DNA from 2 places in the Brevundimonas sp. GW456-12-10-14-LB3 genome. Region 1 is predicted to be linked to the other one. Evidence: riboswitches for the same ligand, from Rfam matches in the RefSeq annotation. Region 1 holds a riboswitch; the other holds the start of a gene.

Evidence for each region. A riboswitch is a leader RNA that binds a small molecule or an ion and turns the genes downstream of it on or off. The one in region 1 is predicted to bind glycine.
Region 2: it holds a riboswitch for glycine, as region 1 does, so the genes downstream of both, AC07XS_RS00430 (TonB-dependent receptor domain-containing protein) here and gcvT (glycine cleavage system aminomethyltransferase GcvT) in region 1, are expected to answer to the same signal.

What each region holds. Positions count from the first base shown of each region.
Region 1 covers NZ_JBWKZJ010000041.1:1,510-15,851, forward strand. Annotated here, with positions in the region: gene pncA (bifunctional nicotinamidase/pyrazinamidase) at 1-436, opposite strand, end outside; gene AC07XS_RS13695 (class 1 fructose-bisphosphatase) at 433-1,404, opposite strand; glycine riboswitch at 1,562-1,657, shown strand; glycine riboswitch at 1,661-1,746, shown strand; gene gcvT (glycine cleavage system aminomethyltransferase GcvT) at 1,802-2,917, shown strand; gene gcvH (glycine cleavage system protein GcvH) at 3,056-3,421, shown strand; gene gcvPA (aminomethyl-transferring glycine dehydrogenase subunit GcvPA) at 3,556-4,902, shown strand; gene gcvPB (aminomethyl-transferring glycine dehydrogenase subunit GcvPB) at 4,917-6,485, shown strand; gene AC07XS_RS13720 (TetR family transcriptional regulator) at 6,513-7,124, opposite strand; gene AC07XS_RS13725 (SDR family oxidoreductase) at 7,202-8,125, shown strand; gene AC07XS_RS13730 (hypothetical protein) at 8,342-8,746, shown strand; gene AC07XS_RS13735 (DUF6789 family protein) at 8,889-9,359, shown strand; gene AC07XS_RS13740 (hypothetical protein) at 9,454-9,783, shown strand; gene AC07XS_RS13745 (hypothetical protein) at 9,776-9,919, shown strand; gene AC07XS_RS13750 (F0F1 ATP synthase subunit B) at 10,008-10,523, opposite strand; gene AC07XS_RS13755 (F0F1 ATP synthase subunit B family protein) at 10,523-11,065, opposite strand; gene AC07XS_RS13760 (F0F1 ATP synthase subunit C) at 11,144-11,368, opposite strand; gene AC07XS_RS13765 (F0F1 ATP synthase subunit A) at 11,432-12,220, opposite strand; gene AC07XS_RS13770 (AtpZ/AtpI family protein) at 12,225-12,581, opposite strand; gene ispH (4-hydroxy-3-methylbut-2-enyl diphosphate reductase) at 12,820-13,791, shown strand; gene scpB (SMC-Scp complex subunit ScpB) at 13,808-14,342, opposite strand, start outside.
Region 2 covers NZ_JBWKZJ010000001.1:85,181-99,522, reverse strand. Annotated here, with positions in the region: gene AC07XS_RS00485 (IPT/TIG domain-containing protein) at 1-1,309, shown strand, start outside; gene AC07XS_RS00480 (hypothetical protein) at 1,405-1,671, opposite strand; gene AC07XS_RS00475 (hypothetical protein) at 1,874-2,173, shown strand; gene AC07XS_RS00470 (helix-turn-helix domain-containing protein) at 2,309-2,695, shown strand; gene AC07XS_RS00465 (hypothetical protein) at 2,827-4,416, opposite strand; gene AC07XS_RS00460 (VOC family protein) at 4,826-5,269, opposite strand; gene AC07XS_RS00455 (LysR family transcriptional regulator) at 5,353-6,255, shown strand; gene cml (CmlA/FloR family chloramphenicol efflux MFS transporter) at 6,310-7,491, opposite strand; gene AC07XS_RS00445 (sensor histidine kinase N-terminal domain-containing protein) at 7,886-9,271, opposite strand; gene AC07XS_RS00440 (response regulator transcription factor) at 9,268-9,930, opposite strand; gene AC07XS_RS00435 (ABC transporter substrate-binding protein) at 9,984-11,075, shown strand; glycine riboswitch at 11,283-11,370, shown strand; gene AC07XS_RS00430 (TonB-dependent receptor domain-containing protein) at 11,546-14,230, shown strand; gene AC07XS_RS00425 (prolyl oligopeptidase family serine peptidase) at 14,341-14,342, shown strand, end outside.

The sequences.
Region 1 (14,342 bases):
CGCGCAGGTCGCGCAGCAGGCCGGCCAGGCCCGTCGGGGTGCGATGGTCGTTCTCGAAGAAGCCGGAATAGGAATCCACTGCGGGGTTATAGCCCTTGCGGATCACGGCCAGGGCCTTTTGCACCGTGGGCGCCGCATCGGGGTGGAAGTCGGCGCCGGGCGAGCCCTGGATACAGTGGTCGGGCCACAGCATCTGGCGGCCGTAGGCGACCTCGATCTCGGTGAAGGGGGACGCGCCGGGGTGGTTGGAGGCGAACGAAATCTGGTCCGGGGTGTGCCAGTCCTGGGTCAGGACCACCCGGTCGAACCGTTCGGCCAGCCGGTTGATCAGCGGCATGATCCCCGCCCCGCCCTCAACCGCGAGACGGCCGCCCTCGCAGAAGTCGTTCTGAGGGTCGATGACCAGGAGGGCGTCAGTCGGACCGATCTTCATCATGCGCTCGCGTAGGCGTCGATCTCGTTGGCCGAGCCCAGGGCGACGGGGATGCGCTGGTGCAGATGCTCGGGCTGGATGTCGAGGATCGATTGAACCCCGTCCGTCGTCGCCTTGCCCCCGGCCTGTTCAACCAGGAAGGCCATGGGATTCCCCTCGTACATCAGGCGCAGCTTGCCGGGCTTGTTCGGCTCCCGCTTGTCCCAGGGGTACAGGAAGACACCGCCGCGCATCAGGATGCGGTGGACATCGGCGACCATGGCGGCGACCCAGCGCATGTTGAAATTCTTGCCCCGGGGGCCGTCCGCGCCCTTCAGCACGCCGTCGACATAACGCTGCACCGGCTCGGCCCAGTGGCGCAGGTTCGACATGTTGATGGCGAACTCCTTGGTGTCCAGGGAGATGGCGATGTCGTCGTGGGTCAGGATCCAGTCGCCGTCGTTCGACAGGGTGAAGCCCTTGACCCCTGCGCCCGTAGTCAGGACCAGCATGGTCTGGGGGCCGTACAGGGCGTAGAGGGCGGCGACCTGATTGCGGCCGGGCTGCATGAAGTCGGCCTCGGTCGGCGAAGGCGTCGCAGACTTCAGCACCGAGACGATGGTCCCCACCATGGCGTTGATGTCGATGTTGGACGAGCCGTCCAGCGGATCGAACAGGACCAGATATTGGCCGGTGGAATTGGCCGCCGGCTGAACCTCGTCCATCTCCTCCGAGGCGACGCCGGCGACGGCGGGACAGGCCAGGAGGGCGTCGGTCAGCATGTCGTTGGTCATGACGTCGAGCTTCTTCTGCTCCTCGTCCTGAACATTGATCTGGCCCGAGGCGCCCAAGGCCCCGGCCAGGGCGCCGCCGGCGACCAGAGTGCTGATGTCGGCGCAGGTGGCGGCGGCGACCGTCAGGACCGTCTTCAGCCCTTCCGGAACCTCCAGGGCGGCGATGTGGGCGTCGAGGCGGGTGCGGTCGGCGGTCATGGGATCGGTCCGGAGCGGCGGAGAGGGACGCTCCGTTCTTGGCGGGCGGACGCAGGGAGAGCAAGGGCGAGCCGACGCCGGACGTCAGGAAGTGCGACAAGGCGGCGTCAAAACACGCCTGCGCTTGACTTGCGGCCGGAGTCGGTGGCTTAGGTCGATTGCTCTCGCGGGAGAGATCGGCGCGCCTCGGCGGGTCGACGCCGAAGGCGCAACCGCCCCGGAAACGCTCAGGCAAACGGACCGCGAAGCATACGGACGCTGGAAAGCCGCTCTTCACGGGCGCGCCGACGGAGCAAGGCGACATGATTTGGTCGCCGGAATCTCTCAGGCTTCAGGACAGCGGGGGCGCGAGGACGGCGGAGCTCCGCCACAACACGCGACCGTGAAAGCCTGAACCATGACCGATCAGACCCTGAAGACCACGCCCCTGAACGCCGCGCACCGCGCCCTGGGGGCCCGGATGGTGGGCTTCGGCGGCTATGACATGCCGGTCCAGTATGAGGGCGTCCTGGCCGAGCACCGCTGGACCCGCGAACACGCCGGCCTGTTCGACGTGTCCCACATGGGCCAGTGCAAGATCACCGGCGCCGACGCCACCGCCCAGTTCGAACGGTTCGTGCCCGGCGACTATGAAATCCTGAAGGCCGGCAAGCAGAAATATTCCCTGCTGCTGAACAAGGACGGAGGGATCATCGACGACCTGATGGCCGGCCGCCCGGATCACGACGGCCTGTTCGTCGTCGTCAACGCCGGCAACAAGGACGAGGATTTCGCCTTCTGGTCCGCGAACCTGGAAGGCGACGCCAAGCTGACGGTTCTGGACGACCGCGCCCTGATCGCCATCCAGGGGCCGGAAGCCGCCGAGGTCATGAAGGCGCATGAGCCGGTGCTGGCGGAAATGGGCTTTATGGAATGCGCGCGTCTGATGCTGTTCGGCGTCGACTGCTATGTCTCGCGTTCGGGCTACACGGGCGAAGACGGCTATGAGATTTCGGTCCCGGCGGACCAGGCCGAGCGCATCTGGAACACGATCCTGGAAGACGCCCGCGTCAAGCCGATCGGCCTGGGCGCCCGGGACAGCCTGCGCCTGGAGGCGGGCCTGCCGCTGCACGGCCACGACATCGACCCGACCACCAGCCCGGTCGAAGGCGCCCTGACCTTCGCCCTGTCGAAGTCGAGGAAGGAACGGGCCGATTTCGCCGGCGCCGACCGCATCCTGAAAGAACTGTCCGCCGGTCCTTCGCGCGTCCGCGTCGGCCTGATCGTCAAGGAAGGCGCCCCGGCCCGCGAAGGCGCCGAGATCGCCGACGCCGATGGGAACATCATCGGCAAGGTCACCTCGGGCGGCCCCTCCCCCACCCTGGGCAAGAACATCGCCATGGGCTTCGTGCCGCCGGCCCATGCCGCCCTGGGCACGGAGTTGAAGGTCATCGTACGCGGCAAGCCCGCCGCCGCCGAGGTCGTCGCCATGCCCTTCGTGGCGCAACGCTATTACCGGAAGCCGAAGGCGTAACATTCACCCCGTCACCCTCGGGCTTGACCCGAGGGCCGGATTATCCGCCGCATTGCGTCGGGATCAACACAGAGAACGATCCGCCTCCGATCCTCGGGTCAAGCCCGAGGATGACGGGGTGGGAGATGGAGAAGAGAAATGAAATTCACCAAGGATCACGAGTGGGTCAGCCTGGACGGCGACATCGCCACCGTGGGCATCTCGAAACACGCCGCCGACGCCCTCGGCGACGTGGTGTTCGTGGAAGTGCCGGAAGTCGGCAAGACTGTCGCCAAGGGCGCCAGCTTCGCCGTGGTCGAGAGCGTCAAGGCGGCGTCCGACGTCTACGCCCCCGTCTCGGGCGAAGTGGTCGAGGCCAATGACGCCCTGTCGACCGCTCCGGAAACCGTCAACTCGGCCCCGGAAGCGGACGGCTGGTTCGCCAAGATCAAGGTGTCGGACGCCTCGGAACTGGACGCCCTGATGGACCAGGCCGCCTACGACGCCTTCCTCGCCACCCTCTAATCTCAAACTCCGTCACCCTCGGGCTTGACCCGAGGGCCGGAGGATCAACCACTCGTGCGAAGCCTAGACGCACGAGCCGCACAACATCCGATCCTCGGGTCAGGCCCGAGGATGACGGGTGAAGGAAACCGGCAATGCGTTACCTCCCCCTGACGCCCGACGACCGCACGGCGATGCTCGCCGCCATCGGCGCCAAATCGATCGACGACCTGTTCGTGGACGTGCCCGAAGCGGCGCGGCTGGACGGGCCTGTGAACCTGCCGCGGGTGGCGGGCGAGTTGGAGGTCGAGCGCGCCCTGTCCGCCATGGCCGCCAAGAACGCCACAGCCGGCGCCGTCCCCTTCTTCTGCGGCGCAGGGGCCTACAAGCACCATGTCCCGGCGACGGTGGATCATATCATCCAGCGGTCGGAGTTCCTGACCAGCTACACCCCCTACCAGCCGGAAATCGCCCAGGGGACTCTGCAGTATCTGTACGAGTTCCAGACCCAGGTCGCGAACCTGACCGGCATGCCGGTGGCCAACGCCTCGCTTTATGACGGTTCGACCGCCATGGCCGAGGGCGTGCTGATGGCGACCCGCGTGACCCGCCGCAACAAGGCGGTGATCTCGGGCGGGGTGCACCCCCACTACGTCAAGGCGACCGAGACCGTGGTCCACGCCGTCGGCGTCGAGACGCAAGTCCTGGCTCCCGCCGTCGACGCCGAGGCCGCCGTGATCGACCAGATCGGTCCCGACACCGCCTGCGTCGTGGTTCAGACCCCGAACGTCTTCGGCGCCGCAACGGATGTCACGAAGATCGCCGAGGCCGCCCATGCAGCCGGCGCCCTGCTGATCGTCGTGGTGACGGAAGCCGTGTCTATGGGCCTGCTGAAGTCGCCCGGCGAGATGGGCGCGGACATCGTCGCCGCCGAGGGCCAGTCGATCGGCAACGCACTGAACTTCGGCGGTCCCTATGTCGGCCTGTTCGCCACGCGCGAGAAGCTGATCCGCCAGATGCCCGGCCGCCTGACCGGCGAGACGGTGGACGCCGACGGCGAGCGCGGTTTCGTCCTGACCCTGTCGACGCGGGAGCAGCATATCCGCCGCGACAAGGCGACGTCGAACATCTGTACGAATTCCGGCCTCTGCACCCTGGCCTTCACCATCCACATGAGCCTGCTGGGCGAGACGGGCCTGCGCAAACTGGCCCTGCTGAACCACGAGAAGGCCCTCGCCACGCGCGACGCCCTGGCCGCCGTTCCGGGCGTCGAAATCCTGACCGACCGCTTCTTCAACGAGTTCGCGGTGCGCCTGCCCAAGAACGCGGCCGAGGTCGTGGATCAGTTGGCCGCCCATCACGTCCTGGCCGGCGTGCCCTACAGCCGCCTGGCCCCCGACGCCGGCATGGACGACGTCCTGCTGGTCGCTGCGACCGAAACCACCCTTGACGCCGACATCAAGCTCCTGGCGACCGCCCTCGCCAAGGTGCTGGCGGCCTGAGCGGAGACAAGACCATGAGCACCATGAACACCGTCGGCCGCCCGACCGCCCCGAACCAGGTACAGACCAAGCCCGCCACCCTGACCGGCGGGCGCGGCCTGTTGCAGAACGAGCCGCTGATCTTCGAAGGCGAAGGCTGGGGCAAGACCGGGGTCGACCTGCCCGAACCGAAGACCGATGCGTCGGACCTGGGCGACCTGGTCCGCAAGGATCCGATCGGCCTGCCCGGCCTGTCGGAGCCCGAGGCCATGCGCCACTATGTGCGCCTGTCGCAGAAGAACCACGCCATCGACCTGGCCATCTATCCGCTGGGCTCGTGCACGATGAAGCACAACCCGCGCCTGAACGAGAAGATGGCGCGTCTGGCCGGTTTTTCGGACATCCACCCCCTGCAGCCGATGTCGACGGTTCAGGGCGCGCTGGAGCTGATGGATACGCTGGCCCATTGGCTGAAGACCCTGACCGGCATGCCCGCCGTCGCGCTATCTCCGAAAGCGGGAGCGCACGGCGAACTGTGCGGCCTGATGGCCATCCGCGCCGCGCACGAGGCCTCGGGCCAGCATGAGAAGCGCCGCAAGGTGCTGGTGCCCACCAGCGCCCACGGCACCAATCCGGCGACGGCCGCCTTCGTCGGCTATACCGTCGTCGAGGTGGCCCAGACCGAGGACGGCCGCGTGGACGTCGCCGACCTGGCCGCCAAGCTGGGCGACGACGTCGCCGCCATCATGGTGACCAACCCCAACACCTGCGGCCTGTTCGAGCGCGACATTCTGGAAATCAGCCGCCTGACCCACGAGGCGGGCGCCTATTTCTACTGCGACGGCGCCAACTTCAACGCCATCGTCGGCCGGGTTCGTCCGGGCGATCTGGGCGTGGACGCCATGCACATCAACCTGCACAAGACCTTCTCGACGCCGCACGGCGGCGGCGGGCCGGGCGCGGGGCCGGTGGTGCTGTCCGACGCCCTGGCGCCCTTCGCCCCGGCGCCCTGGGTGGTGCATGACGATAACGGCTATCGCCTGATCGAGCGTGAGGAAGACGAGGCCGAACAGGCCTTCGGTCGCCTGTGCGCCTTCCAGGGGCAGATGGGCATGTATGTGCGCGCCCTATCCTACATGATGAGCCACGGCGCCGACGGCCTGCGTCAGGTGGCAGAGGATGCGGTGCTGAACGCCAACTACATCAAGGCCCGCCTGTCGGACCTGATGAGCGCGGCCTTCCCCGACGGCCCCTGCATGCACGAGGCCCTGTTCGACGACGAATGGCTGAAGGGCACGGACATCACCACGCTCGACTTCGCCAAGGCGATGATCGACGAGGGCTTCCACCCGATGACCATGTATTTCCCGCTGGTCGTTCACGGGGCCATGCTGATCGAGCCGACCGAGACCGAGTCCAAGGCCGAGCTGGATCGCTTCATCGAGGCCATGCGCCTGCTGGCCCAGGCGGCCAAGGCCGGCGACGTCGACCGCTTCAAGGGCGCCCCCTTCCACGCCCCCCTGCGTCGTCTGGACGAAACCCGCGCCGCCCGCTCGCCGGTGCTGCGCTGGACGGCCCCGGAAGGCTCGAACCAGGCGGCCTAAGCCGCTCTCGGCGTCCGCCGTCCTGGATCAGGGCGGCGGACGCTGGCCCGCCATGCGTCTCAGGACGGCGAAGGCTTCGCGGCCGAACCGTTCAGGCCCTTCGTCCGGATGGGCCAGCCAGGCCTCGCCGGCCAGTTTCATGATGCTGACGCCGATCGCCGCCGCGACGCGACAGGCGACGTCGTCCGGGGCCAATCCCTTCCGCTCGGCCAGGGTCTGGGCCAGCAGCCGCTCCACCCCTTCATACTTTGCGTGATCACCGGCCTGAAGGGCGGGCGTCTGATGGATCAGCCGCGTCAGGTCCAGCATGTCCGGCGTCTGGAAGCGCGCGGCGACATCGGCCAGCCCCCCCTCCACCATATCGAGCAGCGGTTCGTCGCACGGCCGGGCCGCCACCGCCTGGGCGATCATCTCAGGGATCTGGGCCTTGAGGGAAAAGACGATCTCTTCCTTGGAGCCGAAATAGTTCAGCAGGGTGCGGCGCGATACGCCCGCCGCCGCCGCCACCTCGTCCAGGGTGGCGCCGTCAAATCCCTTTTCGATGAACAGCCGCAGGCCTTCGGCCTGAATGCGGGCGTGGGTTTCCAGCCGCTTCCGCGCACGCAGACCCTGCTCGCCAGGAAAAACTTTTTCTTGCACTTCTTGCATATTTGCACCGGATGCAGATATGCAAGCCGGAGCCCTTCGGAAATTCAGTTCACCCCAGGATAGCCGCAATGACCCAATGGACGACAGCCGATATTCCCGACCAGAGCGGCAAGCTGGTCATCATCACCGGGGCGACCGGCGGCATCGGCTTGGAGGCGGCGCTCGTTCTGGCTGGAAAGGGCGCCGAGATCGTTCTGGCCGCGCGCAATCCGGACAAGGGCGATCAGGCGGAACGGCTGATCCGCAGTCGCCACCCTGAGGCCCTCGTGCGGTTCGAACGGCTGGACCTGGCGGACCTCAGCTCTGTCGCCGCCTTCGCCGAGGCCCTCCTGGCGGCGGGTCGGCCGGTCGACATTCTGATCAACAATGCGGGCGTCATGGCCGTGCCCCGTCGCCGAACGACCATCGATGGTTTCGAGATGCAGTTCGGAACCAACTATCTATCCCACTTCGCCCTGACCGGCCGGCTCCTGCCACTGCTGACGGCGGCTCAGGCGCGAGTGGTGCAGTTGTCCAGCGTCGCCCATCGCGGCGGTCGGATTCAGCTCAGCGATCTGAACTATCGCTCCGGTTACCGGCCCTGGCCCATCTATCAGCAGTCCAAACTGGCGATGTTGATGTTCGCCCTGGAGCTTCAGCGCCGCAGCGATCGCGAAGATTGGGGCCTGACCAGCGTGGCCGCCCATCCCGGTTTCGCCCGGACGGATCTGATCGCCAACGGCCACGCCGGCAGCCCGCCCGGACTTTTCGCCTTGGTCAGCCGCCTTCTGGCGCGCGTGGCCAGCCATTCGGCGGCCGACGGCGCCTTGCCGATCCTGATGGCGGCGACCCTGCCCCAGACCGAACCCGGCGCCTATTACGGCCCTCAGGGCTGGCAGGAGATGCGGGGTGCGCCCGGCCGCGCCCTCATCAAGCCCCAGGCGCTGGATGTCGAAACCGCCCGCGCCCTGTGGTCCGAGTCCGAACGCATGACCGGCGTCCACTACGGCTGACCAAGGCCTAGCCGCGTCCTGTGGGACACAGACTGCGACAATCCGGCTTCATGACCAAAGCTTCATAGGAAAGCCACGGATCGGCCATCGAACCGGATCTTAAGGGGTTATGTGACAACCTCGCCACGGTCGCTCTTTCCCTTCCCGGCTTGGGATCGGGTGGGCGTGGCGACCGTTGTCACACCTCAGTCAGTCCTCCTCCCTCCCGGCGCCCTCGTGATCTCCGCACCCGCTCTCGTCCTGTCCTCCGCCTCGCCTCGCAGCCGCAAGCTGCGGGTGCTGAAGCGTTGGGCCCTGATGGCGGGCGGGCTGTTCGTGGTCCTGCTTGGCATTCTGATCGCCCCCCTGCCCGGCCCCGGCGGCGTCCCGGTGATCGCGGTCGGCCTGATGCTGATCCTGAAGAGCTCCTTCTGGGCCAAGCGACAGTTCATCCGCGCCCAGTACGCCCGGCCGAAATGGGTCTATCCCTTCCGGCGGCTGATGCGGAAAAAGCCGGAGTTCGCGCCGGTTTTCTGGCAACAGGCCTTGCGCGCCGAAAAGGTGATCCTGACCCGGCGGCGGCGCGGCCTGATCCGTCTGCGCAAGGGCCTTCGCCGCTACATCCGCAAACTGTTCCGCTGACCGTGCGCGCATCAGCGATCATTTCGCGCCTGCGTTGCTGCGTTCGCTAACCACGGCAACGTGAACGCCGACCGTCCGAGTCAGGCGTATTCTGTCCCAGCGTTATCAGAGAACCAGAAAAGCGTTGGGAGGCGCTAAGGTCATGATGTCACGCTTACAAAAAGGTCTGATCGCCGGTTTCGCCGCCACGTTCGCCGTGTCCCTGCTGGAAATACCCAATCTGTTCCTGAACTGGTTCGACCCGTTCCAGAGCGTCATCGCCGCCCTGATCGGCATGCCCGACGCCCTGGCCGTGGGCTGGATTCTTCATGCGGTGACCGGGGTGCTGATCCTGGGTCCCCTGTTCGCCTACCTCTGCCCGCGACTGCCCACCGACACGCCCGAGACCAAGGGCATCGTCTTTGCGGTCGGCGCCTGGGTGGTGATGATGGCCGGCGTCTTCATGGTCGGCGACTACCGCACCTTCAACGCCGGCTCGGGCTTCGGCACCATCGCCTGGCTTCTGGTCACCCATGCCGTGTTCGGGATCGTCCTGGGCAATGTCTATGCCCGGCTGGTCGCGCGCGACAAGCGCCAGACGCCCCATGTGATCGGCGGCGCCACGGCCCACTGATCTCGGCGGGCCGGACGGCCTGGTCTCCAGGCCGTCCCTGCGTCCGGCTTCCTACACAGACGAACCGGACGGTGGGCCGACGGCTTCCCCTGCGATGAACCGCAAGGAAGATCCGACGCGCCGAGGGCGCATCCGCTGGGAGCCTCTGCTGGTCGGCGGCGTGGTCCTGGCCCTGATCGCCTATTACCTCGTCGCTGAGGTGATCTGGCGAAATCCTCAGGCCGCCAGCGACAGCGAGACGGCCGTGGTCCAACCGGCCGTCGTGCCGCCGCCCGGCGGCGCCGTCCCGCCCAGCGCGCCCGCCGTGGCGCCCGGCGACAATCCGGCCCTGCGCGGCCAGTCGGCCGTGCGCGGCGACGGCACGCCCCTGAACGGCTCCACCACCTCGACGCCGCCCCCGCAGCCGATGCAGACCGATGACTGAACCCGACCGCGATCCGGACGGCTTCAGCCGCCGCAGTGAAAGCGGCCCGCCCTTCCGCATCATGGGCGGGGTCATCGTCTTCATCCTGGTGATGATCGCTGTGGTTCTGACGGTCAGCGGCGTCATCGGGCGCTGAGGGGCCGCCCCAAAACGACTTCGGCCGAAACCGCCAGAGCGATTTCGGCCGAAGGACGGGCGTTGAGACCCGGTCAGACTTGAGGTCGTCAGTTCAGGCGGTCGCCGATCTGGGCGATGGCGGCGTCCAGCAGCGGATCCTTGGCGCCGCCGGCGAGGCGGGCGGCCAGGATCTGTTCCGCGGCCTTGGCGGCCAGGTCGGCGGCGGCGGCCTTGACCTCGGCGGACGCCTGGGCCTCGGCCTGGGCGATGCGGGCCTCGGCCATCTTCTGGCGACGCTCCAGCGTCTCTTCCAGCTTGGCCTTGGATTCGACTTCCAGACGACGGGCGTCGGCTTCCGCCTGGGCCATCATATCAGCGGCCTGGGCCTCTGCCTCGGCCTTCTCCTTGCGGATTTGGGCCAGCAGGGCTTCGGCCTCGGCGCGCAGACGGGCGGCCTCGTCCAGGTCGGCCTGGATCTTGGCGCCCTTGGCGTCCAGCTGGGCGGCGACCATCTTGGGCACGCCGACGGCGATCAGAATACCGAAGAAGATCAGCAGGCCGACGCCGACCCAGATCTCGGGATTCGACAGGTCCCAGATGCCCGGTTCAAAGATCAGGTTCATCAGGCGGCTCCCTTGGCGAGGTCGAGTTCGGCCTTGGTCGCGGCCTGGCCGGTCAGGCGCTCCACCATGGCGCCGGCGGCGTCGGAGGCGATGGTCGAGACATTGCCCATGGCGGCGTCGCGGGTCTTGGCGATGGCGGCCTCGGCTTCGGCGATGCGGGCATTGACCACGGCTTCTTCAGCAGCCTGGCGGGCGTTGGCTTCTTCCGTCACGCGCGCCTTGGCGGCGGCGGCGGTGGCGCGGGCGTCGGCGCGGGCCTTGGCCAGGTCGGCCTGGGCCAGGGCGGCCTGCTCGGCGGCCTCGGCCTGGACCTGACGCGCGGTGGCGACGGCGCCGGAGATGGTCTCGCGACGTTCATCCATGACGCGGCGCAGGCGCGGCGCGAAGACCTTGGCGATCAGGAAATAGAGCAGGAAGAACAGGACCAGCAGATAGCCCATCTGCCCGGCCCAGTGCTGGGTCTCGAACTGGGGCAGTCCGCCGCCGCCGTGGCCTTCGGCCTCGGTGGTCGCGTGGGTGTCGTGAGAAGTGGGTGCGGCCATGGTGTCCGTTCGTCCGAAAAGCAGAAAGGCGGCGACGGCCTCAGCGAGAAGCCGCCGCCGCCCTAAACCCCGGATAGATCAGGAGTTCAGGATCAGGATGCCCAGCACGAAGGCCAGGATGCCCAGGGCTTCGGCCAGAGCCGCGCCCACGAACAGGTTGCCGACTTGCGAGGCGGCGGCCGACGGATTGCGCAGGGCGCCGTTCAGGAAGTTGGCGAAGATGTTGCCCACGCCGATGGCCGAGCCGATCATGCCGAGGGTGGCCAGGCCGGCGCCGATGTACTTGGCGGCTTCAGCTTCCATGGTGAGTATCCTTGTTTCAGTCAGGTGGGTTGGAAGGAGGGAGTTCTCGAACTGGGCCGGGCCTTAGTGGCCTTCACCCAGGTTGACCACATCATTGAGATAGATGCTGGCCAGAACGGCGAACACGAACGCCTGCAGGAAGGCGACGAGGAATTCGAGGGCGGTCAGGGCGACGACCATGGTCATCGACAGGGCGGCGATCGGCAGGCCCCACAGGCCCAAGCCCTCGCCGACGAAGGCGCCGGCGCCCAGGGCCACGACGAAGCCGGCGAAGATCTTCAGCGCGACGTGGCCGCCCAGCATGTTGCCGAACAGACGAAGAGCCAGGGTCACGGGACGCAGCAGGAAGGACAGGAACTCGATCGCGCCGACGACGGGGCGCAGCACCAGAGGCGCGCTGGCCGGCCAGAACAGTTTGAAGAAGCCCAGGCCGTTCTTCAGGAAGCCCACACCGATGACCAGCAGGATGGTCAGGGCGGCGAAGGTGACCGTAACCGCCAGCTGCGACGTCGCGGTGAAGCTGAGGAACATGCCCAACAGGTTCATCACCAGCACCAGGAGGAACAGGCTGAAGACGAACGGGAAATATTTGCGGCCGTCGTGGCCGATGATCGAATCCGTCACCCCGTCGATCATGTCGAACAGGCTTTCGCCGGCCGTCTGCAACCGTCCCGGCACCACCTTGGCGCTCGAGGTGACCAGTTGCAGGAACAGGACAATGGCCACGAAGGCGACCGTCATGGCGACGTGCGAATTGGTGATCGCCAGCTGGGTGTGGCCGAAGACAGGCAGGTTCACCGCGCCGAAATCGACGAGCGGCTGGATCTTAAACTGGTGAAGCGGATCGGCCATCAGCCTATCGGTCCTCGTCTTCCTCGTCGTCGAAGGGGACCGATTTCGGTTCGATCCCGCTCGCCTTCGCCTGCGCCATCAGCCGGTTGGCCGTGCGGCGCGCCATGTAAATCGACAGGGCGAAGCCCAGAAGGACTCCGCCGATGATACCCCAGGGATTGGTCCCGAACAGTCGGTCCGCCCCAAAACCTAGCCCCAAGCCCAGGAAGACCCCGCCGAGCAGTTCGGCGACGATCTTGTAGGCCTGGCTCGTCACCGCCTGAGCCGCGAGGTGCTCCGACGCCTTCTGAGCCGTCTTGTCCTCCAACGCGGATGCGCTGTCTTGGAGGCGTTTGATCGCCTCTTCGCGCGATTCCGACATTGGGGACATGGCCTGTGCGCTCAGCGCCCGAACAATGTGTTGAGGCAGGTCTGAATTCGGCGCGGAAACTAATCGTGAGCGGCCGGTTGGTCAAGGCGTCGTGAACTTAGTCTAAATCTTTGTTCCGAATGGATTTTCACTGAGAACCAGCCGACCGTGGCGATGCGTCGCTGCCTTGAGGTGCGGATTCGCTCGCCCCGCATGGCGATATGGTCCGCGAACGACTAGGTTGGCGGTCATGAATATGCACGTCCCCTCCCCTGCGCCCGAACGCCGCCCGATCGCCGTGCGGCTGGCGACGCCGCGGGGCTTCTGCGCCGGGGTTGATCGGGCGATCCAGATCGTCGAGCGCGCCATCGAGAAGTTCGGCGCCCCTGTCTATGTCCGCCACGAGATCGTCCATAACCGCCATGTGGTCGAGCGGCTGAAGGCCATGGGCGCCGTCTTCGTCAAGGAGTTGGACGAATGCCCCGACGACCGGCCGGTCGTCTTCTCGGCCCATGGGGTGCCCAAGTCCGTGCCCGCCGCCGCCCGGTCGCGCGACCTGCTGTTCCTGGACGCCACCTGCCCCCTGGTGTCCAAGGTCCATGTCGAGGCCGAGCGTCATCATGCCGCAGGTCGCCACATCATCCTGATCGGCCACGCCGGCCATCCAGAGGTGATCGGCACCATGGGCCAGCTGCCGCCCGGCGCCATCAGCCTGGTCGAGACCGAGGCTGATGCGGAAGCCTTCGAACGCCCCGGCGACGCCCCCCTGGCCTATGCGACCCAGACCACCCTGTCGGTCGACGACACGGCCGGCATATTGAAGGTGCTGAAGCGGCGCTTCCCCGAACTGCCCGACCCGCACAAGGAAGACATCTGCTACGCCACCACCAATCGGCAGGAGGCGGTCAAAACCCTGGGACAGGGCTGCGAACTGGTGCTGGTGGTCGGGTCCAAGAATTCGTCCAACTCGGCCCGGCTGGTCGAGGTGGCGATGCGCGCCGGCGCCCGCGACGCCCGGCTGGTGGATGACGCCTCCCAAGTGGACTGGGCCTGGTTCGACGGGGTTCAGACGGTCGGCGTCACCGCCGGCGCCTCGGCGCCCGAGCCTTTGATCGCCGCCCTGGTGGACGCCATCGCCGAACGGTTCGACGCCACCGTGACCGAGGACGCCGGCGCGCGTGAGACCGTGACCTTCAAACTGCCGCGCCAGCTGACCGCCTGAGCGCGGCGTCCGACGGCTATCGCTCCTCGCCGACGAAGTCCTGGGCGAACTCGGGGCTGTCTTCGTCCAGCAGGGGCGCCTCCTCCTCATCCGCCCCGGTCGCACGACTGGGGTCGGGCAGTTCGAACCCGACGGGGGCCGACAGGTCCAGAAGCCCGGCGGCCTTCATCTCCTGAACCCCCGGCAGGTCATACAGACTGGCCAGGCCGAAATGCTCCAGGAACCGGTCGGCGGTGCCGTAGGTTACGGGCCGACCCGCTGTCCGCCGCCGCCCTCGCAGACGCACGAACCCCATCTCCAGCAACAGGTCCAGCGTGCCCTTGGACAGGCTGACGCCGCGCACGCTCTCGATCTCGGCGCGGGTCACGGGCTGGTGGTAGGCGATGATGGCCAGGGTCTCCAGCGCCGCCTTGGACAGGCGGCGGGGCTCCTCCCGCTCTTGGCTCATCATGAAGGCCAAGTCCGCCGCCGTGCGGAACCGCCAGCGGTCGGCCACGCAGTCCAGCTCCACCCCCCGCCCCTCGTAACGGGCGCGCAGGCCCGACAGAGCC
Region 2 (14,342 bases), on a different contig from region 1:
GGACTTCACCGGAGAGGCCGTGATCACCTTCAGCCTGACCAATGCTGCGGGTTCGACCAACGGCGTCCTGACCGTCACCGTCGAAGGCCGACCTGATCCGGGACTGGATCCGGAGGTGCGCGGCGTCGCCACCGCGCAGGTCACGTCGGCCCGACGGTTCGCCGACGTTCAGCTGAACAACTTCCAGCGACGCCTACAGGCCCTCCGTAGCGGGACGAACGGATCATCCAACGGCTTGAGCCTCAACTTCGGCCTGGGCGGCTTGGCCGACAGGGACAATGATCCGCGGCAGGCGCTTCGGCAGGCTCTGGGCGCGCGCGATCCCATCGACCCGGGCGCCCTGAACGACCGGAGCCGCGATGCGCTCGGTCTCGAGACCGGGGTCGGCGGCGACGCCCTCGAAGCGGCGGCCTCCACGCCTCGCTCCAATACCCTCTCGGCCGCTCCAAAAGGCTCGCAGGGTGTGGGGTCTGTCGGGTTCTGGACGGCCGGCTCCATTGACTGGGGACGGCAGGACGCGGCGGGACAGCGGGACTATCGCTTCACGACCCAAGGCGTGACCGTGGGGCTGGACTACCAGATCGCGGACGGGCTGGTCGTCGGCGGCGGCCTTGGTTACGGCGAGGATCGGACCAAGGTCGGCGACAACGGCACGGTCTCCAACGGCTCGGCGTTCAGTGCCGCCCTCTATGGAAGCTGGCGCCCGACCCGGGGGCTGTATGTCGACGGCGTCGCGGGCGTCTCTGACCTGGACTTCGACGCCCGTCGCTGGGTTTCGGGACTGGCCGGCCAGCCAAACGGCTATGCGGCGTCCGAGCGCTCGGGGGAGGCCCTCTTCGCCTCGGCGGCGTTCGGGCGGCTGCGGCGCTCCGACCGGGTAACGACGGACCTTTACGCCCGCATCGACGCGCGGGAGATCACTCTGGACGGCTTTACCGAAACCGGCGGGGGCTATGGGGCCTTGGTTTGGGACGGCGTCGATCAGAGCAGTCTGTCCACCAACCTGGGCGCGGCCTTGCGATGGGTCGCCGACACCCGCAGCGCCGGCGTCATAACCGCCTCCGCCCGTCTCGAATGGTCGCATGAGCTTGAAGAGGTGGGACGCCAGACGGTCCGCTACGCCGACTGGGCGGCCAGTCCGTCCTATCTGGTGCCGTTGGACGCCTGGTCGCGCAATGCGCTCAAGCTCGACCTTGGGGCGGATTGGCAGGTGTCGGATCGTCTGCTGCTCGGCTTGGGGTATCGTGGCCAGTTGGGCGACGCCAGCGTCAGCCATGGCGCCGAACTGCGGTTTACCTACGGATGGTAGCCGCCATCATGACGCCGGCCCGGATGCGAGGTCGCCGCGGGCCGGCAAACGACCGCAAGCCCCGACCTTAAACGGTCGGGGCCGTCCGTCGGGGGTCACCAGTCCTGAGGAAGCTGCGGCCCCTGGCCGCCGCAGACATAGATGGGCGTCGCGTCATAGTAGGGGGAGGGCACATTGGCGCGCAGCACATAGACGTTGCCGCCCCATCCTCCGCACCCGCGATCGGACACTTCGCCGAGGTATTCGGTCTTGGCCGCGTCGGCATAGTAGACATAGTGGTAGGCCGTCAGATCGACTTGGGCGGAGGCGGCGGTGACGGAGGCTGCAGCGATCAAAGCAGCGCCGACAAGAACGGGTTTCACACGGATATTCATTGGCTTTGTCTCCCTATGCACGCCGATCGCGTGCGCCGCATAGGGCGCGCGCTCTTGCCTGGGAATGCAACTCACAGGCGCGTTATGGGTAGGCGTTATCGCTGAACCGTAAAGCTTTGGGGCTTGACTCTGCAACTGATGGGTGTCCCCATTCTCCAGGCCTTCACGTCCGAAGGCGATGGAGAGTGAGATGAAACCTTCGCTAAGACTTTCGGTCATCGCGGCCGTCACGCTGGGCGTCGCCTCCCTGACCTCGACGGCCTCCTCCGCCCAGATTATCGGCGGCAATCGCGTGGCGCTTTACGACGTCGTCTATTACAGCGACGCCTCCAAGACGACGGAGGTCGGTCGAAACTACGGCGTCTGCTACGGCGGCTGGGGGACGCCGATCTGGGCCGGCAGCAGCGAGTTCACCAGCGGCCAGCAAACCGCCTTTCACAGTCAAGAGCACGTCGGTTGGTGCACGCCTGAAGGCATAGAGTACTTCTGACCCCGGCGCCGCGGCCGAGCCGGCCGCGCTGATGGGGCGCTTGCGGACGCGACGCGGCGCCCCCGGTTGCGCGCCGACCAAGCTTGACTATATGTGATCCGAGCGGCAAAGGGCGCAGACGCTTCGGAAATCCCCATGACGTCCGGTTCAGAGACCACCGACCCATTGAACGTCTACATCGGCGCGCGCATCCGCGAGGAGCGGATGGCCTCCGGCCTTACGCAGTCTCGGCTCGGCGCGGCGATCGGGGTGACCTTTCAGCAGATTCAGAAATACGAACGGGCGGCGAGCCGGGTATCGGTCTCCACGATGGTTCGTATCGCGGACGCGCTCAAACTCCCGATCGTCGCCTTTCTTCCAGCGCAGACGTTCCGCCCCGTCAGTGAGGAGGACGACAGAGATGTCCGAGAGCGGCGGGAACTCTTGAAAGCATTTCAGAAGACGCCGCCGGCTCGTCGAGGGCTGCTGCTGGCGCTGGCGCGGGAGTTCGCATCGGACGGCGCGCGCGCGCCGGACATGTAGCCGCCGCCTTCTCCGTCGCCTTGGGCCTCTGCGGCGGAAAGGCTGTCAGTTCCATACGACCGTAGAGGTCCAGGTCGCAGGGCCGCTCGACCGATGGGGTCGAGCGGATGATCGTCGCGGGTCTTCCGAAATCAGCAGACCTCGTCGCGCGGCAGCGGCTTGAAGACCCGGCGGTAAACGTTGCACTCGGCGGCGAGCACCATGCCGCTGCGCCATTGGACGGAGCCGTCGAGCGTATGGGCGAAGCCGAGCATGACATTGGGCCGTTCGAGGCGGCGAGACCCGCCCAAATCCCGGATCAAGCGGTCGATCTCGGCCGGCGGCAACAGCACGAGCTTGCTGGCGACGACCGTGTTGTAGGCGGCCGGAAGGTTGCGATAGTCGAACGATTCAGACGGATTGTCGTAGCCGGTGTCGCTGATCTGCAGATAGTCGCGATTAAAGCGCGCCAGGGTGATGTGTTCGCCGTTCCCGGTCGTCATCACCTGATCGAAATACCGGTCGGGCCGGGTGAGATAGGCCTGCAACTGGGCCTTAGTCATGCCGGTGGCCGCCTTCAGAAGGGTGTCCAGCAACTCCGCTTTCAGCGCACGGATCGGCGCCAGCAGCCAGTCGGGCGTCACGGCGTCGATGATGTCGCCGATCGCCGCAGCGGTCAGACCGATGAAGCTCGGCGCTCCCGCCATCGAAAGCAGATGTCGGGTCGCATAGTCGCTGAGGATGCGGTCGGCCTTCTCGGTGTCGGTCTTGCGCTCGGCGTTGAAGAACAAAGCCTCCGCCACCTGATGACTGACCTGGGGCCAGAGCCGCAGGCCTTCGTCGATGTCGTCGCGCCAGTATTCCTTGTAGGTGACCGGCGCCGCATTGAGCGCCACATAGCCGGCCAACTCTGCCGACAGCAGGACCGCCGAACAGCTGAAGTCGTTCCAGCGGCAGTTGTCGATGCGGCGCTGAAGGTCGGCCTTGTGGTCGTAATAGGCCCGAATGTCGGCGTCGAGCGATGCGCGCAGGGTCGAGAACAGGCGCGGCACCGAATAGTTGGTGCTGCTGCTGGCGCTGGGCAGCAACCGGTCCAGGGCGGAGCCGGGACGCGCGTCGACCATCGCCTGATAGATGCGTCCGTCGACCCCCGCCACGCTGGCAGTGAAGAAGTCGCCGGTCAAGGCTGAACCCGGCAGGCGCTTGTCGATATAGCCTTCCAGGACGATGTGGCGGATCGCATTGTCCGGCGGGTTCAAGGTGAAGGGGGCGCCGGAAAACTGATTGATGAAGGTGTGGCCATAGGTGTCGCCCGCCGCATGGGTCAGAAAGCCCAGGCGGAAGGCGCGTTGCAGCGGATCGTCGCCGAAGCTGTTCCAGACGTGCTCAAGCCAAGCGTCCGAGCCGTGCGAGACGCCGCTTTCCTCCCCGTCCGGATGGATGACCTGTTGGCCCGTGAGGATGTCCGGATAGGCGTCGGGGCCCAGCACGCCCGCGCGATACTGCGCACGGCCCGCTCTCAAGGCGACCAAGGTGTCGTCATCGACCTTGTATCGTCGAACCTCGCCGGTTCCCAGGACGGGGATTTCGACATAGCCGTCGTCGAGCGCGTCCTTCACCGCGATTTCGGCGAAATAGACGTGGGACGTCGGCTTCCAGGCTGCGGCGACGCTGGGCAGTAGGACAGCCGTGACGCTGAGGGCGGCGGCCAGCAGGCGCGCCTTGCGTGATTTCGCGAACATCGTGTCTCCTCCAAGAGAATGTGATCCCGCCGACCCCGTGCGTTGTATTGATCACGCCTTTTGCGAGAACCGTCAAATCCTTTTGGTTGTAGCCCTAAGCTCTTGGCTCAATCTCTGCGGGCGCGGCGACACGGCCTGGCCCGCATGTCATTCTCGCGCCTCATGACGCGCGGCCGCGAAGGGGCGCCGGCTCCTGCACGATAGGATGAAGCCCCGCCTCGCGGGCGGTCGGCATGAATGAGGGTGGTTGATGTGCAGCCAGTCACCTGTGGTTCCGCGACAACCGTTCTTCGCTTCACCCATCAGCGCTCTGTGGGCGCTTATATACCTCCCACGCGATGGTCGCTCTTTGCGGCGCGCAGCCGATCGCTGCAGCCCGGGCCCTTAAGTCGCCTATCTGTCGCTCGGCTTAAGCCCCGTCGGACCCCTGACGGCCCGTGAAACGGATCTGCTGTCCGAAGGACAGCTCAAGCGTATTTCCGTCTGGGTCGCTGATGTAGGTCCAGTAGCCGACCGGAGGCGGGCTTTGAACGGGCGGAGACCGCAGGACGCCCCTGCGCCTGGCGAGGTCCGCGAGACGGTCCACTTCGCCCTGATCCCGGCACGCCAGTCCAATGTGCCCAAAGGGACCGAGCGGCGTGTCGTCGAGCTGGTTTGATTCGACCAGCACGACCGTGAAGGCGGTGTGGGGATGGGCCAGCCAGGCGACGCGGCTGATACGGCCCTCCGCACGGCGTTCATGCACCAGCCGCAAGCCGGCGAAGGTTTCATAGAACTCACGACTGCGGTCCATCTCACGGACGACCAGGGCGATGTGGCTCAGGCCACGGTCAAAGGTTGGTGTATCGGACATCGGGCGCTCCCTTGGTGATCGCGCCGACCTTCGTTTATTCACATTCCGTGTGGAAATGGGTGTTTGGTATAACGATCATGCGAATGACTAATGAGCTCGCCGGCATTGATCTCAACCTGCTCGTGGTGCTGGACGCTTTGCTTTCTGAGCGCCATGTGACCCGTGCAGCGCTGAGGCTGAACAAGACCCAGCCCGCCGTCAGCCAGACTCTGGCGCGTCTTCGGGCTCTGCTTGATGATCCGATCCTGGTTCGCAGAGCGGGGAGGCTGGAGCCGACCGCGCGCGCACGGGCGTTGGCCGCGCCCCTTGGCGAGGCCCTCGCCGTGCTCGGAGGGCTTTTGCGGGACGAGGTCTTCAGCCCGCAGACCCTTAGGCGGGCGTTCCGGGTCTCGATGTCCGACTACGCCGCCGAGGTTCTATTGCCGGGGCTGGTCAGGCGCCTTGTTCAAACGGCGCCGGGTGCGGCCTTGCGGCTCGTGTCCCTGGGCCGCGAGGCCGCCCTCGGGGCGGTTCGGTCCGGCGAGATCGATCTGGCGATCGGCGTCTATCCGGGCGTGCGGGACGAGGGCTTGCGCAGTTCGGATCTCTTCATTGATCAATTCGCCTGTCTTGCCGACGAGGCGGCGGGCCTGCCGGCGACCTTGGAGGACTATCTGTCCCGACCTCATGTGGCGGTGGCGGCGTCGCCGGACGACAGGGGCGAGGTGGACGCCGCCTTGAAAGCCTTGGGCCACGCTCGTCGGGTGATCTTCACCCTGCCGCACTGGTCCGTCGCCCCTCGGATTGTCAGAGGGACGGACCTTATCGTGACGGCGGCGCGCCGAAGCCTTGAGGCGCGCCGGGAAGACGGTCTGACCCTCGGGGCCCCGCCGATCGACCTGGCCGGTATTTCGCTTGTCCAGGTCTGGCATGACCGGCGGGACCATGATCACGGTCTGCGTTGGCTCAGAAACGAGATCGAGACGGAAGCGCAGGCGACGCCCTGAGTTGGCGACGTTGAGCTGCAGCCGCCTGTTCGATCCGTGATGATCTCTTGGGTTTCAGGATTTCCGTGATGCGTTGAGACCCAGTAGCACGAGGGTTGGCAGTGTCAGCGTGTAGGCGGCCAGAGGCCAAACTGTGCTGCCGTTGAATAGGATCACGGCCAGGGTCCCAACGAGGCTTACGATCAGGCTCTGGCCCGCAAAGTAGAGCGCGACGGCCAGGCCCGCCTGATCGCCGAAGGCTTCGAGGGCGCCATTCGCCGAGACGGACACGGTCAGGACGATCCCCACCGCCATGATCCAAGACGGGAGGATGACGCTCCCTATGGAGGGCTCGCCGAAGGCGGCGCTCGCGCCGAAACACAGGGCGCTCGCGAGCAGCAGGCCCATGCCCCGCTGAACGGCGCCCGCCACCCCCCATCGGTCCAAGCAAGGGCGAGCGGCATGGGATGCGACGATCATGACGAAAGCCGTGCTGGCGAAGGCGAGGCTGAACTCAAGCTCCGACAGTCCCACCCTTTCGACAAGAATGCGTGGCGCCGTCGAGACGTAGACGAAGAAGGACCCCATCGCGGCTCCAAACGCCAAGGTGTAGATTTGGAAGGCCCAACTGCGGAGAATGGGGCCCGGGCGTGGGCGAGAGGCTTCGCCCAAAGGGCGCGTTTCCGTCCACCGCCAAAGCGCGTGCATCAGGGGCGGAAGCGTCAACGCGGCCAAGAACCAGAAGATCGCCCGCCAGCTCAACTGCGCTGAAACGAGCGCCCCGAGCACGGGTCCGAACGCGGGCACAAAGGCCAACATCGCGCTGAACAGGCCATAGATCCGGACACTCTCCGGCTTGTCGCCGTACACGTCACGGACCGTCGCGAAGGTCGCCACCAGCATCGCCGCGGCGCCCATCGCCTGAGCAAGCCGAAGGACGACGAACGCCCAGCCTGACGCCGCCATCGCCAACAGGCCCGAAGTCACCGCGAACGTGAGCGCGCCGGACAGAAGCACAGGCCGCCGACCGAACCGGTCTGAGAGCGGGCCGAAGATGACTTGCCCGAGGCCGAGGCCGAGGAGGTAGACGCTGAGCGTGAGCTGGATGACGGGTGGATCGGCCTGCAAAGCGGCCGGCATGGCCGGCGTCACGGGCAGATAGATGTCCATCGCCAGCGAGGCGAGCAGGTCAAAGGGCGCCATCAGCAGGATGGCGGTCGGAAGGGCGTGGGCCCAAATGGGCCGGTTGTCGGACATGAGGGATCGCTTCGCGTCAAATGCTGGATTTGACGGCGATCAGCCGGGTGGAGGTCAGCAGATCGCCGCAACAACGGGTTCGTCGTTGCGGCCTATTCGTCCGAGGCCTTCGTGCCACCCATCTCAGGCGCCTCCCGCGTCTTCTTGGTCAGGCTTTGTCTGGACCTAGACAAAGCAAAGGTCCAGCGACCGAAGCCGCGCAGGGCTGTGGCGGCCGACGGGCGCTGTCCGACAAAACCGAAAGCCCTCTGGTGGGGCTTGGCGAGAGGGTCTTCGGCGCAGCCGCCTTAAACCGCACATCGATCGAAGCCGCCTTCAGCCGCCGTCGGTGCGAACGGCGCTCCCGATCCGGTGGCGCGCGTCCACCTTCAGAACGGCTTGTCGTTTCGACGACTCATTCTTCCGCACTGGGTTGGAAAGTCAGTCGCCCGACGAGGCCGCTTCGCCCGCCGCTGCGGTTGGATAAACCGAACTGCCCGCCTTGGGCCTCCGCCAAGGTGCGAACGATGGCGAGGCCGAGGCCGGAACCGGACGCCTGGGAGGGCGCGGCGCGGAAGAATCGGTCTGTAAGGCGGGGAAGGGCGGCCTCATCGACGCCGGGGCCGTGATCCCAGACGCAGACCGCGCCCGTTGTTCGCACATGCACGATGACGGGCGGCGCGCCGTGGTGGAAGGCGTTGTCGATAAGATTGAGGATCTGTTCAGCGATTAGGTCCTCGGCGCCCAGAACGACCACGGCCTCTGCCGGAAGACGAAGGCGTAGAGCGCCGTTCGGGGCGGACCGGCGCGCCTTAGCCATTTGAAAGGCGCGCCGCGCCGCCCGGCCCAGGTCGGCAGACGACTTGATCCGGGCGCCGTCAGCCCGGGCCGTGGAAAGCAACTGGCCGACGAGCCGGGTCATGCCGGCGACCGCGTCGCGGGAGTCGTCGATCAGACGCCTCTCCCGCGCGGTCCAGGTCCTGGGCGCGCCCGCCAGCAGATCGAGATTGGCCGCCACGACCGAAAGCGGGGTGCGCAACTGGTGCGAGGCGTCGGCTGCGAAGCGCTGAACCCCCGACGTCGAGGCCTCAAGCCGCGCCAGGAGATGGTTGAAGGCGGTCAGCACCGGCTGGAATTCGCGGGGCGCCAGGTCGATGTCGGCGGGCGCGAAGTCGGCACGGGGACCGGGGCGGCGCGTCAGGTCGTCGATCAGCCGCTTGAGCGAGTTGAGGCCCCACTTCAAGGCCGGCCAGATCAGAAGCGCGGCCAACAGGACGAGCAGGGTGGGTGGCAGCAGCAGGCTGCGATATAGATCCAACAGGCTGGCGCGTCGCGAGTCCAGGCTCTGAGCCACCGACACGGTGACGGGGGCGGGTCTTCCTGGGATCGTCAGGGTTTGCTGGGCCATGCGAACCGGCACGCCGCGGACGGACAGGTCGGCGAAGATCGGAGCATCCGACGAGGCGTCGGGCAGGCGCGGCAACTCCTCATAGCCTGTGATCAGTCGGCCGCCCTCGCGAACACTGTAGAAGACGGCGTCCCGCTCGGGACCGTCGAGCAGGCCCAGAGTCCAGGGCGCGACATCGACAGTCACCTTGCCGTCGGCGACCGAGACCGTTTCCCGGATGGTCTGCAGCGCCCCCGCCAGGAGGCGGTCGGCCGTCTCCGCCACCACGCGGTGGGCCGTCCAAGCCCCGACCGCCAGCACCACGACGGCGAACAGGGCCAGGGGCGCGACCTGGGCGATCAGCAGACGTGTCACCAGACTGTGGGGGCGGCGCGAGCCGGGCGCCTCGCTCATGGATCGAGACGATAGCCGCGACCGCGGATATTGGTCACGGCGGGGCCGTCAGGCTGCAACTGGCGCCTCAGCCGACCGACATGGATCTCCAGGGCGTTGAGCGAGGGAGCCTCATCCTGCGGAAAGACTTCGGCCGCCAACAACTCCCGATCCACCACCTGGCCAGCGCGCGAGGCCAGAACGCGCAGGGCCGCCCATTCGCGCGGACGGAGCGACAGTTCCCGGTCATTGACCTGGGCCCGGCCGGCGTCCCAGTCGCAGACCAGTGAGCCGACGATCGCGGCGCCCGCCGCCCGACCCTGGCGTCGACGCACGATCGCTCTCAATCGGGCGATCAGTTCCGAAGGGGCGAAGGGTTTGACGAGATAGTCATCAGCGCCGAAATCCAGTCCCGCCACCCGGTCGCCCAGGGCGTCGCGCGCGGTCAGCATCAGGACGGGCGTCTGCGATCCCCGCCGTCTGAAGGCCTTCAGGACCTCGAAACCGTCGATGTCGGGAAGGCCGATGTCCAACACGGCGGCGTCGAACCGCTCCGTCGCTTCCAGATGAAGGGCTTGGTCCCCGCTGTCGGTGGAGCGGAGTTCGAAACCGACCGCCAGAAGGCTGGCCTCGAGCGAATGCCGAAGCGCCTTGTCATCCTCGACGACCAGTATTCTCATGGCGATGCGAAGGAGCGGATCATGAACGGTACAATAGCGGGAAACCCGCCCCGGTGAAGACGGATCGCCGACATCTGCTTCTCGGGCTCGCGGGGGCGGGGGTTTCGGCCTGCGCGGGCGAGCCGGACGGGGTCGCGACGGCGCCCCGCGTCCGATGGCTTGCCAGGCGCGAGGGCGGGCTGCACATCCTCACGAACACCAGCCTGATGGGGCCTGTGCTGGCGGCGTTTCAACGGCGCTGGCCCGAGATCGCGGTGCGGCTCGAGGACATCAACTCGACCCTGATCGCGAACCGAGTCCAGTCCCGCGCCGCCTCCGGACTGGAGGGGCCGGATCTGGTCTGGAGCACGGCGATGGACGTGCAGGTCAAGCTGATCAATGACGGCTACGCCCAAGTTTATCGATCGCCGCATCGGGCGGCCATGCCGGACGGCTCGGTCTGGCGAGACCAGGCGTTCGGTGTGACGGCCGAGCCCGTCGTCTTCGCCTATAATCGCAGGCGGTTGCCGTCGGAGATCGTGCCGCGCAGCCACGCCCAACTGCTCGAACGGCTGTCTACCGACGCGGACCGGTTTTTCCGCCGGGTCACCCTGTATGACGCCGAACGCAGCGGGGTGGCGCTTCTGCAACTGTCGGCCGACATCCAGATCTATCCCGACGCTTGGGCCCTGATGACTGCCCTGGGGTCTACTCATCCGCGTGCCGATACGTCCGGCCAAAGGATGATGGGCCAACTGGCTGAGGGCCGCATGGCCTTCGCCTACAATATGAACCAGTCTTACGGGGCGTCGTGGGTCGCCCGGGCGCCCGATATCGGCCTGGTTACGCCAGAGGACTATCATCTGTCCGTCTCGCGCGTGGCCTTCATACCCCGCAACGCGGCCCACCCCAACGCCGCCCGGCTTTTTCTGGATTTTCTTTTATCGCGTGAAGGGCAAAGGATCATCGCCGGCCTGGGGGTCCGCCCAGCTCGCGGCGACATTCTTACCGAGCGTCGCGCCTCTATCCCCGGCGCTCGGCCGGTCCGTGTGGGACCGGCCTTGCTCGCCAATCTCGATCAGGCGCGTCGCGAGGGGCTTCTGCAGCGTTGGCGGGCCGCCATGCAGGCGGCGGAACGGGCGCCGGACGACCCTAGGGCCCCCTAAGGCTTTCCTGTGGATAAGTCTCTTTCTTCTGAAGGCGGTGTTTCTGTCACCTCGCTTTCACCGATCCTGCGGTGACCGATAGTCGCTCGGCGACAAACGACTGACGCGCTTCAAAAGCGGCATGTAACTGCATGAATGTGAAAATAGAAGCATTATCCTTGCGAGGCGTGCCGATTTGACAGGCATTCGTTGGTCGATCTTACTCGCTTCAGCAAGGCGGGAGAGATCGGTTCCCGCCGACGCCGAAGGCGCAACCGCCCCGGAAACGCTCAGGCAAACGGACCGTCTTGCTGAAGGAACGCTGGAGAGAAGGTCGAATCCGGGGGATGCGGCCTCGCCGAAGGAGAAAGGGTCGGCGAACGGCCTGAAGCTCTCAGGCCCAATGACAGCGGGGGCGAACGGGCGCCGCAGAGCGCCGGTCGCATTGGGCAACCCTGGGGAGGGGCGTCATCGCCATGAGGAATCTCGCTTTGTCTCGTCTTAATCGCAACCTGACCTATTATTGCAGCGCCATCGCGCTGATGGCCTGCGCCACCTCTGTCCATGCCCAGGAGGCGGGCGCTCCAGAGGATGCGGCCTCGGTCGATGACATTGTCGTCACCGCCTCGCGGATCGACCGCGCCGGCTTCGAGGCGCCGACGCCGACCATCCATCTTTCCGCCGAGGATCTGTCGGTTGGCGCGCGGCCGAATATCGCCGCCGCCCTCAACGACATGCCTCAATTCCGCGCCACCACATCGGCCCAGACGACCGGCACCAACACCGGTGCGGGCAATGCGCCGGTCGATCTGCGCGGCTTGGGCATCAACCGGACCCTAGTCCTGATCGATGGGCGTCGCGTGTCCAGCGAGAACGATCTGAACGCCGTGCCGTCGGTGCTGGTCAAGAGCGTCGACGTGGTTACGGGCGGCGCATCGGCCGCCTGGGGCTCAGGCGCCGTCGCCGGCGTAGTGAACATCGGCATTGATCGCTATTTCAGCGGCGGCAAGCTGGGCGCCGAATACGGCGTGTCCTCCTACGACGACGCTGAGCAGGAACGGTTCGAAGGCGCCTGGGGCGCGGACTTCGCCGACGGGCGCGGCCACTTCGTCATCGGCGGCGAATACCTGGACAACGAAGGCGTCATCCCCAAAGCGTCGCGCCCGAATATCGGCCGATGGGCCACCGTCAACGGCGCCCTGCAGCCGGACGTCGGCTTCGCCAACGCCGCTTACGGCGGTCTGATCCTGTCGGGCGTGAACCGCGGTAAGGTGTTTAACCCGGACGGCACGCTTCGGCCTTTCGATTACGGCACCGTCAGCGGAACCAACTCGATCGGCGGCGAAGGTCCGTCCAATGACGATCTCAGCCCGTTGGTCACGCCGCAGCGCCGCTACACCGGGCTGGCCAGCGCCGTCTATGAGATCAATGACAAGCTGCGGGTCACGGCTGACGTCCGTCACTCGCGGATGTGGAACGACTATGTCTGGTTCGGCGATCACGATCGCGGCGATCTGACGATCAGCATCGACAACGCCTTCTTGTCGTCCACGATCAAGCAGCAGATGGCGGCCGCTGGCCAGACGTCCTTCACCTTCGGACGTTTCAACTCTGATCTGTCCTATTCCACGATCGATTTCGAGCGCGTCACCACCCAGGCCACTCTGGCCGTGGACGGCGAGTTCGGCGACAGCTGGCGCTGGGGCGCCTACTACAGCCACGGCGAGTTCGAGAATAATATCGATACGCCCGGTTTTCTGCTGAAGACCGAATTCGCCAATGCGGTCGATTCCGTAATCGATCCCGTGAGCGGTCGAGCCGTCTGCCGCGTGACCCTGACCAATCCCAACTCGGGCTGCGTGCCGATCAATCTCTTTGGCCTGGGCGCGCCGTCTCAGGAAGCCATCGATTATGTCACCGGCACGCCTCAGCAGCGGGCCACCACCAAGCTGGACGTCGCCGGCGTCAGCCTGCGTGGCGAGCCCTTCAGCCTGCCGGCCGGCGACGTGTCGATCGCCGTCGGCCTGGAAGCCCGCAAGGAGCAGACCGATCAGCGTATTGGCGAGCTGGACGCGGCCAAGGCCTTCAAGACGTTCAGCTTCTCGGCCATGTCCGGCGAGTTCAGCGTGAAGGAGGCCTTCGCCGAAGTCCTGGTCCCGATCGTCAAGGATCTGCCGATCCTGAACGACCTGCAGTTCAATGCTGCAGCTCGCATCTCGGACTACGACACCACGGGCTCGATCTGGTCTTGGAAGGTTGGCGCCACCAACGAGTTCTTCCCCGGCTTCCGCGGCCGTGTGACTCAGTCGCGCGATATCCGTTCGGCCAATCTTTCGGAGCTGTTCACCACCACCACCACCGGCTGGAACAACATCAATGACCCGGCCAAGAACGGGGCTTTAGTTTATACGCTGAACAACGGCGGCGGTAATCCCAACCTCCGCCCGGAGACCGCCGATACACTGACCCTGGGCGTCACCTATTCGCCGCCTTCGATCCCAGGCCTGAACCTGTCGCTGGATTATTACGACATCAAGATCGACGACGTGATCACGACGATTGCGCCGCAGGATCTGGTCAACCGCTGCTACAACGGCAACCTCGACCTCTGCTCCAAGGTCGAGCGCGACTCGGCGGGCAATCTGGTCCGCACCATGTCCACCTATGTGAACCTGGCCGAGTACCACACGGACGGGATCGACGCCGAGGCCTCCTACGCCTCCGACGCCGACCTCTGGGTTCCGGGCGCGACGGGCCGGGTGATGATGCGCTTGGTCGGCACCTGGGTGAACAGCCTGACCACGGACGACGGCGTGACCAAGATCGAATATGTCGAATCCCAGGGCTATTCTTTCGGCCTGGGCGTACCCAAGCTGCGGGTCAACGCCAGCCTCGGCTGGAAGGGCGAGGTGTTCGGTGCGAACCTGCGCGCGCGCTACATCTCGGCGGGCGACTACAACAGCACCGTCGCCATCTCGAACAACCACATCGACGCCTTCACCTATGTCGATCTAGGGCTGACGGCCGACCTGGCGCACTACGGCGCAAACGGGGTCGAGCTGTACGCCAATGCGACCAACCTGTTCGACAAGGACCCGCCGGTCGGGTCGCTCTATTCGCCGTATTACGACGTCATCGGTCGGTACGTCACGGTTGGCGCGCGGTACCGCTTCTAGTTCTGGTTCTGCGCTCCGGATCGCCGGCCCCGCTCCTCCATTGGGCCGGCGATCTCCCCTTCTGCTCCCCCATTTTTCACACGGTCTGTGCCATGATTTCCCGTCTGCCGAT